DNA from 3 places in the Mesorhizobium sp. M0815 genome. Region 2 is predicted to be linked to each of the others. Evidence: predicted binding sites of a transcription regulator. Region 2 holds the regulator's gene; each other region holds the start of a gene.
The links. Region 2 encodes PhoB, which activates phosphate uptake and scavenging genes when phosphate is short. Its sites were predicted from a motif close to TGTCATNNANCTGTCAT; they were not measured.

Region 1 (4,996 bases), on a different contig from region 2:
CAACGGCAACTCGATCTCGATCAACAACGACGCCTTTCAGACGTTCTCGCGCAGTTCCTTCGTCGGCGTCCCCAATCTGTTCTGGATGGTGATCCTGGTCGGCATTCCGGCCTACATCTTCCTGCACCACAGCCGCTGGGGCCGTTACCTGTTCTCGGTCGGCTCCAACGCCGAGGCATCGCGTCTGTCGGGCGTCAACGTCCAGCGCACAATCTACATGGCCTATACGTTGTCGGGGCTGTGTGCGGCCTTCGTCGGCGTGCTGCTCGCGTCGCGCATCGGCATCGGCAATCCGACGCAGGCCGAGGGCTGGGAATTGCAGGCGATCGCTTCTTCGGTGATCGGCGGCACGTCGCTGTTCGGCGCTGTCGGCTCCGTGCACGGGCCGCTGCTCGGCGCCTTCATCCTTGCCACCATCAACAACGGCGCCAATCTGCTCAACGTCAACGCCTTCTGGCAGCGCATCATCACCGGGGTGCTGATCATCGTCATCGTCTATTTCGACGGGCTGCGCCGCCGCGGCAAATAGATCGCCCCCTAACAGCCGCCGGCCTCGCAACAGCAGAGCCGGCGGTGCCATGAACCGACTGGATTGAAGCATGAAAGCCGTCGTCTGCCGCTCGCCCGGCGAACTTGTCCTGGAAGATCGCCCGGCGCCTGGCGCGCCGCCCTCGGGCTGGGCGCTGGTCGCGGTCAACCATGTCGGCATCTGCGGCACCGATTATCACATTTTCGACGGCAAGCACCCGTTCCTCGCCTATCCCCGCATCATGGGCCACGAGGTTTCGGGCACCGTGATCGAGGTTGGCGAGGGCGTCGATCTCACCGTCGGCGAGCCGGTGATCGTCAATCCCTATCTCGCCTGCGGCAAATGCATCGCCTGCCGGCAAGGCAAGCCGAATTGCTGCGTCAGGATCGAGGTGCTCGGTGTCCATCGCGACGGCGCCATGTGCGAGCAGATCCTGGTGCCGGCGCAAAATCTTTATCCGGCAAACGGCCTGTCGCTGGGCGATGCGGCAGCCGTCGAATTCCTAGCGATTGGCGCCCATGCCGTGCGGCGCTCGCTGGCTGATCCAGGTGCGCGCACGCTGGTCATCGGCGCCGGCCCGATCGGGCTCGGCACGGCGCTGTTCGCCCGCATCGCCGGGCTCGACGTGACGCTGCTCGACATGAGTGCCGAGAGGCTGGGTTTCGCCGAAAGCGAACTCGGCTTCGCGACCCTCAACGGCTCGCAGGGCGCCGCCGCTGATCTGGTGCGGCAGGCGACCGACGGCGATGGTTTTGACGCGGTCTTCGACGCCACCGGCAACACCCAGTCGGTGCAGTCGGCCTTCGCCCATGTCGCGCATGGCGGCACGCTGGTGCTGGTCAGCGTCGTCAAGGACGACATCGCCTTTTCCGATCCCGAATTCCACAAGCGCGAGATGATGCTGATCGGCAGCCGCAACGCTCTGCGCGCCGATTTCGACCATGTCGCCGCTTCAATCCGCAACGGTGCGGTGCCGCTGGCAAAGCTAGTCACCCACCGCACCACGCTTGGCGAGACGCCGCGCGACCTCGCCCGCTGGGCACATGAGAAATCCGGGCTGATCAAGGCGGTCATCCAGGTCGGATGACACAACGATAGCCGCGTCTCAAAGCGCCGACAGTTTGAGTTCGATGCGCTCGGCCGGGAAGCGCGACTCCGAAAACTGGATCGGCTGACCGTCGGGCGTGACGTTGACGGCGACCGTCACCAGCACGATGGCGCCGGGCTGCAGGTCGAGGTCGGCAAGGTCGGCGGCATCGGCATGGCGCGCCGACAGCACGGTCGATTGCCGGAGATAGTCGTCGATGCCGAAACGTGCCAGCGATGCCGTGATCGAACCGGTTTCTGCCATGGCAGCATCGATGCCGGCAAAGCGCCTGGCATCGAACCAGCCGGCAGCGCGGGACACCGGCATTCCATCGGCTTCGCCCCGCGTTTCCAGGCGTATCACGTCGGCCCCCTGCGCAAGGCCTAAGCCCTCTGCGACACGACGGTTGGCCGGCTCGACCGATGAGGCGAGCAAGGTGATATGCCGCTCGGACGCCTGTCCTTGCAATCCCTCGGAAAAGCGGGTGCGGGCGCCGATCGGATAGGACAGCCGCTTTCGCGACAGCACGAAGGTGCCACGCCCTTGCTCCGCCTTGAGCACACCCTCCTGCACCAGGGCTGCGATAGCGCTGCGCACCGTATGGCGGTTGACGCCATAGCGTTCGGCAAGTGCCACCTCCGGCGGCAGCGCGGCATTCTCGGGAAAATCGCCAACGGCGATCGAGTGCAGGATCTGGTCGGCGATCTGCCGCCATAGCGCGACACCGCTGCGCCGCTCGATGCTGTTTGCTTGCCCGATCATTTCCCGCCCCAATCTTTGCGCCGACCTTTTGGCCCGTGTCACGTACACGTCATAGACACGCGCTAGATAATAGATATAATTTGTATAGTTGTCTATATCAATCGACAAATGCACGCAGACGAGGAGTAGCGGCCATGCGAGGACGGGAAGCGCGAGAGCAGGCCGAGCGCAAGGCCGTAATGGCGACGCTGGCGCAATCGGCCGGGGACGACATTGTCCGCCTCTGGGACGAAGCCGGGCTGCCTTGTGAAGCGGAACTTCTGCGTGGCCCCGAAACCGGCCTGGTTACCGTGCGCGGCCGCATCGGCGGCGGCGGCGCGCCGTTCAATGTCGGCGAGGCGACGGTCACCCGTGCCACGGTGCGGCTTGCGTCCAGCCATGTCGGCCACTGCTATGCGCTCGGCCGCGACAAGCAGAAGGCAAGGCTGGCAGCAATCGCCGATGCGCTGTGGCAGGACCCGGCCCACCGCAACGGGGTCGAGACCAGGCTCGTCGCGCCCTTGCAGGCGGCACTGGCCAAGGCCCGTGACCAGCGCCGCGCCGAGACGGCGGCGACCAAGGTCGATTTCTTCACAATGGTGCGCGGAGAAGACTGATGGACCTCGCCACTCAATCGATCGAAGGCGGCTTCGCCGATCCGGTATTCAACGCGCAGACCGTATTCCGCGCTGTGATGGACGCGATGGCGCGGCCGGGCAGCGTGCAGCCCTTGCCGGCCCTCGCCCACCCCCCCGTGCCGCTGTCGGCCACCGCCGGTGCCATTGCTCTGGCGCTGTGCGACAACGACACGCCGCTCTGGCTCGACCCGGCTTTGCAGGGGTCGGCGGCGGTGAAATCCTGGCTTGGCTTCCATACCGGCGCGCCGCTGGCCAACACCCCGGCCGACGCGCATTTCGCGCTGATTGCCACGCCGGCCGAGATGATGGCGCTCGACGGGTTTTCGCAAGGCACCCAGGATTATCCCGATCGTTCGACGACGCTGATCCTTGAGGTCGGCGATCTCGTCTCCGGCGCTCCGCTGCTGCTCGAAGGCCCGGGCATCGAGAAGACGGCGACGATCGCGCCGGCGCAAATGCCGCGTCATTTCGTCGAGCAATGGAAGCAGAACAATCAGCGCTTTCCGCGGGGTGTCGACATCATCCTCGCCACGTCCGACGCAATTGCCTGCCTGCCGCGCACGACGCGCATTAAGACGATGGAGGCGTAGGATGTATGTCGCGGTAAAAGGCGGTGAAGCGGCCATCCGCAACGCCCACAAATTGCTCGCCGACCGCCGGCGCGGCGATCGCTCGGTGCCCGCACTTCGGCTCGACCAGATCGTCGAGCAGCTGGCGCTCGGCGTCGACCGGGTGATGAGCGAAGGTTCGCTCTACGACAGGGAATTGGCGGCACTCGCCATCGTCCAGGCGCGCGGCGACATGATCGAGGCGATCTTCCTGGTTCGCGCCTATCGCACGACGCTGCCGCGCTTCGGCTATACCAGGTCGATCGAAACCGGCTCGATGCTGGTCGAACGGCGCGTGTCGGCGACCTACAAGGACCTGCCCGGCGGGCAGTTGCTCGGCCCGACTTTCGACTACACCCACCGGCTGCTCGATCCCGAGCTTGCCGCCGGCGGCGAAGTCGCCGAACCGGAGCAGCGTGCAGGCGAAGCGGAGGCGATGCCGCGCGTCTCGGCCATCCTCGCTCGCGAAGGCCTGATCGAGCCCGACGGCGACATGCCCGGGGATCATGTCCCCGGCGACATCACCCGCGAGCCGCTCGAATTCCCGATGGCGCGTGATATCCGCCTGCAGGCGCTGTCGCGCGGTGACGAGGGGTTTCTGCTGGCGCTCGGCTATTCCACCCAGCGCGGCTATGCGCGCAACCATCCTTTCGTCGGCGAGGTTCGTATCGGCGAGGTCGAACTGGAACTGGACGTGCCGGAACTGCCCTTTGCCGTGCCGCTCGGCAGCATCCGCGTCACCGAATGCCAGATGGTCAACCAGTTCAAGGGCTCGGCCAAGGCGCCGCCGCAATTCACCCGCGGGTACGGCCTCGTCTTCGGCCAGAGCGAGCACAAGGCGATGGCCATGGCGCTATGCGACCGCGCTCTTCGTGCAACCGAATTCGGCGAAGATGTCGTCGCCGCCGCGCAAGACGAAGAGTTCGTCATCTCGCATTCCGACAATGTCCAGGCGACCGGCTTCGTCGAGCATTTGAAGCTGCCACACTATGTTGATTTTCAGGCCGAGCTCGACCTCGTGCGCCGCATGCGCGCCGCGCACGACGCCCGCGAAAACGCCGGCAAGGCCGAAGAGAAGAGGGAGGCCGCCGAATGACCGGACAACCGACCGACATCGCCACCTACAACTTCGCCTATCTCGACGAGCAGACCAAGCGGATGATCCGCCGCGCCATCCTCAAGGGCATTGCCATCCCCGGCTATCAGGTGCCGTTCGCGTCGCGCGAAATGCCGATGCCCTATGGCTGGGGCACCGGCGGCGTGCAGGTCACCGCTTCGATCATCGGCCCGGACGATGTACTCAAGGTCATCGACCAGGGCGCCGACGACACCACCAATGCCGTTTCGATCCGCGCCTTCTTCAAGAAGGTCGCCAATATCGCCGTCACCACCG
Region 2 (4,996 bases):
GTCGTCCGCAGGTCGGCCTCGCCCTCAATCCGGAAGCGGCGGCGGTGCTGACCGTGGTGTTGTCGCTGAATTTCCTGTCGGCCGCCATCATCGACTATGCGGGGCAGGTGGTCGCCGAGGAACAGCGCCGGCTGGACACGCTGACCATGCCGCGCGACGAACTGATCCGCGAATGCATGGCCATCGTCCGGCGCCGGCTGGACGATCCAGATCTTGACGTCCGCAGTGTCGCCCGCATCGCCCTGGCGATTCAGGGAATTACCGACTCCCCTGCACGCGCCATGCTGTGGTCGCCGATCACGCCCCAGACGGACATCGCCTTTGCCGACATGCTGGAAGATGAATTCGGCATCCCGGCCACGGTGGAGAACGACTGCAATATGATGGCGGTGGCTTTGCGCTGGCGCGATCCGGATCGCTATCGCGACGACTTCATCGCCATCCTGCTTTCGCACGGCATCGGCATGGGGCTGGTGTTGAAGGGCGAGCTGTTCACCGGCACGCATTCCTCGGGCGGCGAGTTTGGCCACATGATCCATCGTCCGGGCGGCGCGCTCTGCCGTTGCGGGCGGCGCGGCTGCATCGAGGCCTATGCCGGCAATTACGCCATCTGGCGCAACGCCACGCAGATGAGCGAAGACAGCCAACCGGTCGCCGACGTCAGCGACGCCGACATGCGCGCGCTGGCGGTTCGGGCGCGCGAGAAGGACGGGCCGGAACGCGAAGCCTACCGCAAGGCCGGCGAAGCGCTGGGTTTCGGTCTCGGCTCGCTGTTCGCGCTGATCGATCCGGCACCGGTCGCAATGGTCGGCGCCAGTGCCGCCGCCTTTGATCTGATCGAGCCGGCCTTGCGGAAGGCCATCGCCCAGACCGCCGGCGGCCAGCATTCGGGCTCGATCTCCTTCGATACCGAGCCGAACGAATTGCCGCTGATCCGCGAAGGCTGTGCAATGCGGGCGTTAAGCTTCGTCGACCAGCAGATTTTCGCGCCGGGCGCGCAAATGAGGCCCGGCGTCAGAAAGAACGTAGCCTGACTGGGCGGGTCAATCTTCCCTGATCGCGTAGCCGGCACCGCGGATGGTGCGGATGACATCAGGCATGCGGCCGTTGTTGACGGCTTTGCGCAGCCGCCCGACATGCACGTCGACGGTGCGTTCGTCGATATAGATCGTCTCGCCCCAGACATTATCGAGTAACTGGCTGCGCGAGAAGACGCGGCCCGGATGCCGCATCATGAATTCGAGCAGCCGGAATTCGGTCGGCCCGAGCCGGATCTCGGTCTTCTTGCGATACACCCTGTGCGATTCGCGATCGAGCACGATGTCGCCGACCTTCAGCACGCTGGACAGCACTTCCGGCTTGGCGCGGCGCAGCAGCGCCTTGACCCTGGCCATGAATTCCGGTGTCGAAAACGGTTTGACCAGATAGTCGTCGGCGCCGGTCGAAAGACCGCGTACCCGGTCGCTCTCCTCGCCGCGCGCGGTCAGCATGATGATCGGCAGCCGTTCGGTTTCGGGGCGCACCCGCAACCGGCGGCAGAGCTCGATGCCGGAAACCGCTGGTATCATCCAGTCGAGCACCAGAAGATCGGGCACATTCTCCTGCAAACGGATCTCGGCTTCGTCGCCGCGTGTCACCACCTCGACCTGGTAGCCTTCGGATTCGAGATTGTAGCGGAGCAGCACACCCAACGGCTCCTCGTCCTCCACCACCATTATGCGTGGTGCGATCATCGGCTGGGCACCCCCATCATGTCGCCGGTGCGGACATTGTCGTTTCGTCTTGCTTCGGACGATTGACCGGCAATTGCTCGCCGGTCAGCACATAATACGCATTTTCGGCGATGTTGGTGACATGGTCGCCGATCCGCTCCAGATTCTTGGCGCAGAACAGCAGATGCGTGCAAGCGGTGATGTTGCGCGGGTCTTCCATCATGTAGGTCAACAGTTCGCGGAACACCGACGTATATTTGACGTCGATGCGCTCGTCGGCGGCGCGTAGCTTGGCCAACGCGGCCGCATCGCCTGCAGCATACTCCTCGATGACGCCCTGCACCTGGATGAGCACCAGCTGCGCCATCGCATCGATGGAATGCGATAGGTCGCGCGGTGTGACGCTAAGGCCGACCGCACTCACACGCTTGGCGATATTCTTGGCAAGGTCGCCGATGCGTTCGAGATCGCCGGCCATGCGGATCGCCCCGACGACATGGCGCAGATCGTGGGCCATCGGCTGGCGCTTGGCGATCAGGGTGATGGCGCGGTCGTCCAGTTCGCGTTGACGCGCATCCATGATGGCATCGTCGGAAACGACGCGTTGCGCCAGCACGTTGTCAGAATTCAACAGGGCCTTGGTCGCCCCGCCGACCATCGAACCGGCGAGGTCGGCCATGTCGCGGATCAGCTTGCTGATCTGCTCGAGATCCTCGTCGAAAGAAGCGACTGTGTGTTCGCCCATGGTCCTGTCCTTATATGCATGATCGGAACGGCTCAGCCGAAGCGGCCGGTGATGTAATCCTGCGTGCGCTTCTCGCGGGGCGACGTAAAGATCTTCTCGGTCCGGTCGAACTCGACCAGTTCACCCAGATACATGAAGGCGGTCTGGCGCGACACGCGCGCCGCCTGCTGCATGTTGTGGGTGACGATGACGATCGTGTAATCGGCTTGCAACTCGTCTATCAGCTCCTCGATCTTGGCGGTCGACAGCGGGTCGAGTGCCGAAGCCGGCTCATCGAGCAGAATGACTTCCGGCTTCACCGCCACGGTGCGGGCAATGCAAAGCCGCTGCTGCTGGCCGCCTGACAGGCTCAAGCCGCTGGCGTTGAGCTTGTCCTTGACCTCGCCCCACAGCGCGGCCCGCTTCAACGCTTGTTCGACGCGGCCGTCCATTTCGGACTTGCCGAGATTCTCATAGAGCCTGACCCCGAAGGCGATGTTCTCGTAGATCGACATAGGGAACGGCGTCGGCTTCTGGAACACCATGCCGATCTTGGTCCTCAGGAGATTGAGATCCTGCGAGCGGTCGAGAATGTTCTTGCCGTCGAGCAGCACCTGGCCCTCGGCTGTCTGCTTCGGGTAGAGTTCGTAGATGCGGTTGAACACACGCAGCAGCGTCGATTTCCCGCAGCCCGAAGGGCCGATGAAGGCAGTGACGCTGCGCTCGGGCAGCGACAAGGTGATGTCCTTCAACGCCTTGCTCTGGCCGTAGTAGAAGTTGAGGTTCTTGACCTCGATCTTCGTCTTCTCGGCGACCGTTTCGGTCATCGTCATGTCCGGGGACAACATCTGTGTCATCTGTCCTCTCTGCGTCCGGTAAGGCTGCGGGCGAGGATGCTCAAGCCCAGAACCGTCAGGGTGATTATGAGTGCGCCGGTCCACGCCAGTTGCTGCCATTCCTCGTAAGGGCTGAGAGCGAACTGGAAGATGGTCACCGGCAGGCTGGCCATCGGCGCGTTGATATTGCTGCTCCAGAACTGGTTGTTGAGCGCGGTGAAGAGCAGCGGCGCCGTCTCGCCGGAAATGCGTGCTATCGCCAGCAATATGCCGGTGACGATGCCGGACAATGCGGCGCGGTAGGCGACCGAACGGATCACCACCCAACGCGGCGCGCCGATCGCGGCACCGGCTTCACGCAACGCGTTCGGCACCAGGTTGAGCATGTCTTCAGTGGTGCGCACGACCACCGGAATGACCAGGATGGCAAGCGCAACGGCGCCGGCTATGGCCGAGAAATGCCCCATTGGCCTCACCATCAACTCATAGACGAACAAGCCGATGATGATCGAGGGCGCCGACAACAGGATGTCGTTGATGAAGCGCACGACGGTGGTGATGCGCGAGAAACGCCCATATTCGGCCATGTAGGTTCCCGCCAGCACGCCGATCGGCGTGCCGACGACAACGGCGATGATCGTCATCAGCAGGCTGCCCGCGATTGCATTGAGCAGGCCGCCGGCCTCGCCTGGCGGTGGCGTCATCTCGGTGAAGACCGCGAACGAAAGCCCGGCTGTGCCCTTATAGACCAGTGCACCGAGAATGAGCGCCAGCCAGGCAAGCCCGATGCCGGCGGCGACGACGCAAAGCGCCATCATCACCGAATTCCTGGCTTTGCGGCGGCTGTGGAGCGATGAGGATGTCGACATCGGTCAGGCTCCCGTACGGGCGTCGATCCGCATCAGCATATAGCGGGCGGCGGCAAGGATCAGGAAAGTGATGACGAACAGGATCAGGCCGAGCGAAACCAGAGAGGAGGTGTAGAGATCGCCGTCGGCCTCGGTGAATTCATTGGCGATGGTCGCCGAGATCGTCGTGCCCGGCGCGAACAGAGAGGCGCTGATGCGGTGAGCGTTGCCAATGACGAAGGTCACCGCCATGGTTTCGCCGAGCGCGCGGCCGAGGCCAAGCATGACGCCGCCCATGATACCGATGCGGGTATAGGGAATGACCACGCGCCGGGTCACTTCCCAGGTCGTGCAACCGATGCCGTAGGCCGATTCCTTCAGCACCGCCGGCACCGTATCGAAGACGTCCTTGGTGATCGAGGTGATGAAGGGCAGTACCATGATGGCGAGGATCAGCGCCGAGGTTAGAAGGCCGATGCCGTAAGGAGGGCCGGCGAAAAGGCTGGATAGTCCCGGCACGCCGTGGAAGATGTTGATGATGAAGGGCTGTATCGTCGTCTGCAGGAACGGCGCGAACACGAACAGGCCCCAGATGCCGTAGATGATCGAGGGAATGCCGGCCAACAGCTCGACCGCTATGCCGATCGGGCGCCTGAGCGGGCGCGGGCAGAGTTCGGTGAGAAACACGGCAATGCCGATGCCGATCGGAACCGCGATCAGGATGGCGATGGCCGCCGTGACCAGGGTGCCGTAGATCGGCGCCAGCGCGCCAAATTTTTCCGTAACCGGATTCCAGCTCTCAGTCGTCAGGAAAGAGAACCCGAAGGACGACAGGGCCTGCCATGAGCCGGCAAACAGCGAGATTGCGACACCACC
Region 3 (4,996 bases), on a different contig from region 2:
GAAGGATCCGCGTTCCCGCCGCCAGCCAGCGGCCGATGATCGCCTTCTGCTGGTTGCCGCCGCTGAATAGGCGGATCGGCCGGTCGAGCAGGAACGGTCTGAGATTGACGCGTTTCATCTTCTCGGCTGCCACGCGCTTCAGCCGGCGGTGGTCGATGACGCCGCGCGGCGCGAACACGCCCATCGACGCCAGCGCCATGTTGCTGGAGATCGACCGCAACGGCACGATGCCTTCGCGCTTGCGCTCCTCCGGCACAAGGCCGATGCCGGCGGCGATGCCGCCGCGCGGACTGGAAAGTTTTATCGCCTTGCCGTCGATCTCCATTGTGCCTGATGACGCCCGGTCGGCGCCGGCCAGCAATCGCAGCAGCTCGGTGCGGCCCGAGCCGACCAGGCCGGCAATGCCCAGCACCTCGCCGCGATGCAGGTCGAACGAAACGTCATGGACCTTGGTCGCCGAGGCCAGGCCACGCACGCTCAGCCTGATCTCGCTGGAAGCATGCGAGCGGTGCTGTTCCTGCGCAAGTTCGCGGCCGACCATCATCGAAACGACGGCCTTTTCCGACACCTGCGCGAGATCAACGGTTTCGACCACGACACCGTCGCGCATGATGGTGGCGCGCTGGCAGATGCCGAACACCTCATCCAGCTTGTGCGAGACATAGACGACCGTGACACCGTCGCGCGCCAGGCCCGCAATCACTTCGGCCAGCCGTTCGAACTCGCTCGGCGTGAGGCTCGATGTCGGCTCGTCCATCGCCACGATCCTGGCGCGGTCGAGCAGCGCCCGGGCAATCTCGACGATTTGCCGCTGCGCCACCTTCAGCGAGCCAAGCGGGGCTGCCGGATCGATGGTCGGGTCGATGGCGGCCAGGGCTTCCGCAGCGCGGCGCTCCTGCTCGCGCCGTGCGACGAAGACGCCGCCGCGCGTCAGCGGATGGCCCAGGAACATGTTCTGGGCAACGCTGAGACGTGGCACCTGCTGTAATTCCTGATGGATCATCGCGACGCCCGCGGCCCGCGCCTGGACCGGGTTGTTCAGCGTCACCGGCCTGCCGTCGATGAAAACGCTTCCCGCTGTCGGCCGGTAGACGCCCGACAGGATGCGCAGCAGCGTCGACTTGCCGGCGCCGTTCTCGCCAAGCAGGCCATGGATTTCGCCGGCGCCGACCGAAAAGGACACGTCGCTCAGCGCCCGCACGGCCGGAAACAGCTTGGAAATGCCCTCGAATTGCAGCCGCGCTGACATTGCTTCGGTTCTCCAAGCAAGGGTGCCGACCCAAGGCCGGCACCCGCCGCCCTGCTCTATTGGCCTGCTGCCGCGTCCTCGAGCAGCGCTTTGCGCACGGCGTCGCCGCCGCCCGAGTAACGGTCGGCATTGTCCTTGGTGATCAGCGCCTGCGGGGTGGCAACAACACGCGGCAGCTTCTGCCCAGCCACCAGTCGCAGCGCCGATTCCAGCGCCACCTCGCCGGTCAGCACCGGGAAGCTGTCGACGGTACCGGTCAGCTCGCCGGCCCGGATCGAGGCATAAGCGTCGGAAATCCCGTCGGTGCCGAAGACGGCCACCTTGTCCTGCAGACCGGCCGCCTTGACCGCTTCGACGATGCCCAGCGCCATGCCGTCATTATTGGCATAGAAGCCGATCAGGTCGGGGTGCTGCTGCAGGATATTGGTGGCCGCGTCGTAGGAGGTCTGGCGATCCCAGTTGCCCGGCACGCTGGCGACGACCTCGAACTTGCCGCCTTCAGTGATCGTGCTCTTGAAGCCGTCGGTGCGCTGGACGGCGGCGTAGACGCCGGCCTGGCCTTCGACGATGGCAACCTTGCCGCCATCCGGCCGGTTCTTGATGAACCATTTGGCGACACGCACACCATTGTCGCGCTGGACATTGCCGACATAGTACTCGGCCTGCGGGATGACCGCGTCATTGACGTTGACCACCGGCACGTTGGCGGCCCTGGCCTGTTCCATGATCGGCTGCAAATTGGAGTCGGTCTGCGGTGAAACGAGCAGCACGTTGTAGCCTTGCGTGACCAGGCCTTCGGCGATGGTGAGCTGGCCGAGCTGGTCGCCCTCGCTCTGCGCCGCCTGGTAGACGACGGGCACGCCGATGCGGTCGCCGAACGACTTGTAGCCCTCACCCAGCGAGCGCCAGTATTCGTTGGTCAGCGTCTTGGAGACCGCACCCGCCTTGGTGCCCTCGGGCAGCTTGGGGAAAGCCCCGAACTTGGCCTCGAGCTGCGACCAGTCGATGCGATCCTTCTCGGTGTCGGAATTGAGCGGCGCGAGATCCGCGGAAAACACCGAGCCGATGGACAGCGTCATCAGGGCAGCGGTAGCGGTGACGAGCAGACATTTCATGGTCTTTCCTCCCTTGTTGAAAAACGGTGATGGCGCCGGCCTCAGCTGTCCGGCCCGAGCATGGCTTCCTGGATGATGGCCTGCGACGCGACCGCGTCCTGACGATCGACGGCGGCTGACAGGCGGTTGTCCTTTTCCAGCCGCTCGACGACGCGCAGCATGCGCTTGACGGTGGCGATGTTGACTTCGCATTCGTGGACGGGATCGAGCCCGGTCATGTCGGGGAACGTGTCGAAGTAGATGGCCCCGGCATAGCCGTCGCGGCGGATCTGCCTGAGCAGCTCGATCGTCTGCAGCGTGTGCACGGCACCGACCATCAAGCCGTCGTCGCGCTTGGCGTAGCCATCGTTGAGGTGCACGCCGAGCAGCTTGCTGTGCCGTGCCACGAGGGCGGCGGCGAAAGCCGGCTGCTCGTCGGCATAGAGCACATGGGCGAAATCGAGCGTCACGCCGAGATTGGGCAGGCCGATCTCGCGGATCGCCAGCAAGGTCGTCGCGGCATCGGGCATCAGGCTGTAGGAGCGCGGCTCGTTGGGTTTGTATTCAAGGCTGATCTGGCAGCCCGGATCATGCGCCGAAACTTCACGAATGCCATCGATTTCGTGTTGCCAGAGTGTTGCGTAGTCAGCCTGGAAGGCGTAGTCGAAGCCATCCTGCCCTAACCACAATGTCATCAGGCTGGCGCCGGCCTCGCGCGCGGCGTCGATGCCGGCCTTGGTCAGGTCGATGGCCTCGCGGCGAACGGAAGGATCCGGATTGGTGAAGGCCCCGAGCTTGAAGGCCGGATTAGAGTAGTAGCGCATGGCGAAGCCATTGATGGAAAGCCCGAGATCGCAGAGTTTGCGTGCCATTTCCGCAGGTTTTTCATCGACATGGTCGGGGAAGTTGAGGTCGAGATCGGTCAATTCCGCAACCTTCGCCGCACGCGCCGCCATTTGCAGCATGGACGGTTTACCAACAAGATCAGGCCACTCGGCCTGTGGCCGCGAGGCAAAGGAATTGAGGCGGGTAGCGAAACGACAGACTGTCATCGGTGACCTTTCATTGTCATAACTTCACATAAGAATGATTATTTGTAAAGTTGTTAATTGCTCTCGGTGGCGACGGATTCGCCATGCCCGGGCTAGTTGCGACCACATGAGGCCAGGCAAGCGCAGCACTGTCACGCAAGTATCATGTTCGCGTCCTAGATCGCTTCTCCGAAGGCTTTCGCGGCATTCTCGATGCGACGCGGCGCTTTTTCAGATCCCGGCTGTTTTGTCACAAAGAGGATTTCCATGAAAAACCTGCACCGAAACGCGTCCCTCGCAGTCGCGCTGGCGATGTTCACCGCCTTGACTCCGGCCTTGGCTGAAAACGCAGCGACCGTCGGCGGCGTCAGCTTCGTCAACAAGGGCCTGGTCGGTGTCGGTCGCATCCCGGCCAGCCAAAGGGACAAGTTCGGCGAGACGTTTGGCTCCGGCTCGGGCATGGCGATCGACGCTGCCGGCTGGACGCATGGCGCCGATGGCTATAAGGGCTCGCTGTGGCTGCTGCCGGATCGTGGCTACAATGTCGTCGGCACCACCGATTACCGTCCGCGCATCAACACGATTGCCATCGAATTCGCCCCGATCGCACCGGGTGCGGCACCAGCCGCCGGCCAGGAACAGTCGGGCCTCAAGGCAACCCTTGCCGACACCATGCTTTTGACCGACGACAAGGGCGCCGACGCAACCGGCCTCGATCCGCTCAACGGCGTGCGCGCCGCGACCGACGACATGCCGATCCTGCCCGAAGCCAACGGCAAGCTCGCGCTCGATAACGAGGCGATCGTGCGGCTGCCCGACGGCACCATGTTCATCTCGGACGAATATGGTCCGAACATCTACCACTTCTCCGCCGATGGGCGTCTGATGTCGGCAACGCAGTCACCGGCGGCGCTTGTCCCGATGCGTCATGGAACGCCGAACTTCGCGTCCAACAATCCGGGACCGGGCGCGGCAGACCCAGATCCGACGGATCCCGAAACCGGCCGTCAGAACAACCAGGGCCTCGAAGGCATGGCACTGACGCCGGACGGGAAGTTCCTGATCGCTGTGCTGCAATCGGCCCCCAGACAGGATGGCGGCGATTCCGCTTCGACGCGCCAGAACACGCGCGCGCTGGTCTACGATGCCTCGGATCCGGCCCAACTCAAGCTTGCGCATGAATATGTTGTGCCGCTGCCGGTGTTCACCGATGCCAAGGGCAAGACCAAGATTGCCGCGCAGAGCGAAATCGTGGCTCTGTCGGACAAGACCTTCCTGATGCTGGCGCGCGACAGCGGCAACGGCCAGGGGGTGAAGGGCGACACCTCGCTCTATCGCGAGATCAGCGTCGTCGATGTGTCGGCGGCAACCGACATCGCCGGCACCGAGTTCGACAAGGACAAGCCGGTTGCGCCCAAAGGTGAGCTCGATCCCTCGGTCACGCCGGCCAAGCTGACGCCGTTCATCGACATCAACGACAAGACCGAGCTCGGCCGCTTCGGGCTGCACAATGGCGCGCCCAATGACCGCAACAACCTTTCGGAGAAGTGGGAGGCGATGTCGGTGGTGAGCGTCCGCGATCCAACACGGCCCGACGACTATTTCCTGTTCGTCGCCAACGA

Region 1: the regulator PhoB is predicted to act here: its motif matches at 2,415-2,431, upstream of phnF (phosphonate metabolism transcriptional regulator PhnF).
Region 3: the regulator PhoB is predicted to act here: its motif matches at 3,525-3,541, upstream of NKI01_RS10130 (esterase-like activity of phytase family protein).

What each region holds. Positions count from the first base shown of each region.
Region 1 covers NZ_JAMYOU010000015.1:37,082-42,077, reverse strand. The annotation lists gene NKI01_RS17810 (ABC transporter permease) at 1-529, shown strand, start outside; gene NKI01_RS17805 (zinc-binding alcohol dehydrogenase family protein) at 600-1,616, shown strand; gene phnF (phosphonate metabolism transcriptional regulator PhnF) at 1,635-2,378, opposite strand; gene phnG (phosphonate C-P lyase system protein PhnG) at 2,513-2,974, shown strand; gene phnH (phosphonate C-P lyase system protein PhnH) at 2,974-3,585, shown strand; gene NKI01_RS17785 (carbon-phosphorus lyase complex subunit) at 3,587-4,699, shown strand; gene NKI01_RS17780 (alpha-D-ribose 1-methylphosphonate 5-phosphate C-P-lyase PhnJ) at 4,696-4,996, shown strand, end outside.
Region 2 covers NZ_JAMYOU010000025.1:62,926-67,921, forward strand. The annotation lists gene NKI01_RS23765 (ROK family protein) at 1-1,034, shown strand, start outside; gene phoB (phosphate regulon transcriptional regulator PhoB) at 1,044-1,733, opposite strand; gene phoU (phosphate signaling complex protein PhoU) at 1,750-2,457, opposite strand; gene pstB (phosphate ABC transporter ATP-binding protein PstB) at 2,490-3,293, opposite strand; gene pstA (phosphate ABC transporter permease PstA) at 3,290-4,141, opposite strand; gene pstC (phosphate ABC transporter permease subunit PstC) at 4,145-4,996, opposite strand, start outside.
Region 3 covers NZ_JAMYOU010000006.1:176,415-181,410, forward strand. The annotation lists gene NKI01_RS10115 (sugar ABC transporter ATP-binding protein) at 1-1,249, opposite strand, end outside; gene NKI01_RS10120 (sugar ABC transporter substrate-binding protein) at 1,306-2,364, opposite strand; gene NKI01_RS10125 (TIM barrel protein) at 2,406-3,395, opposite strand; gene NKI01_RS10130 (esterase-like activity of phytase family protein) at 3,642-4,996, shown strand, end outside.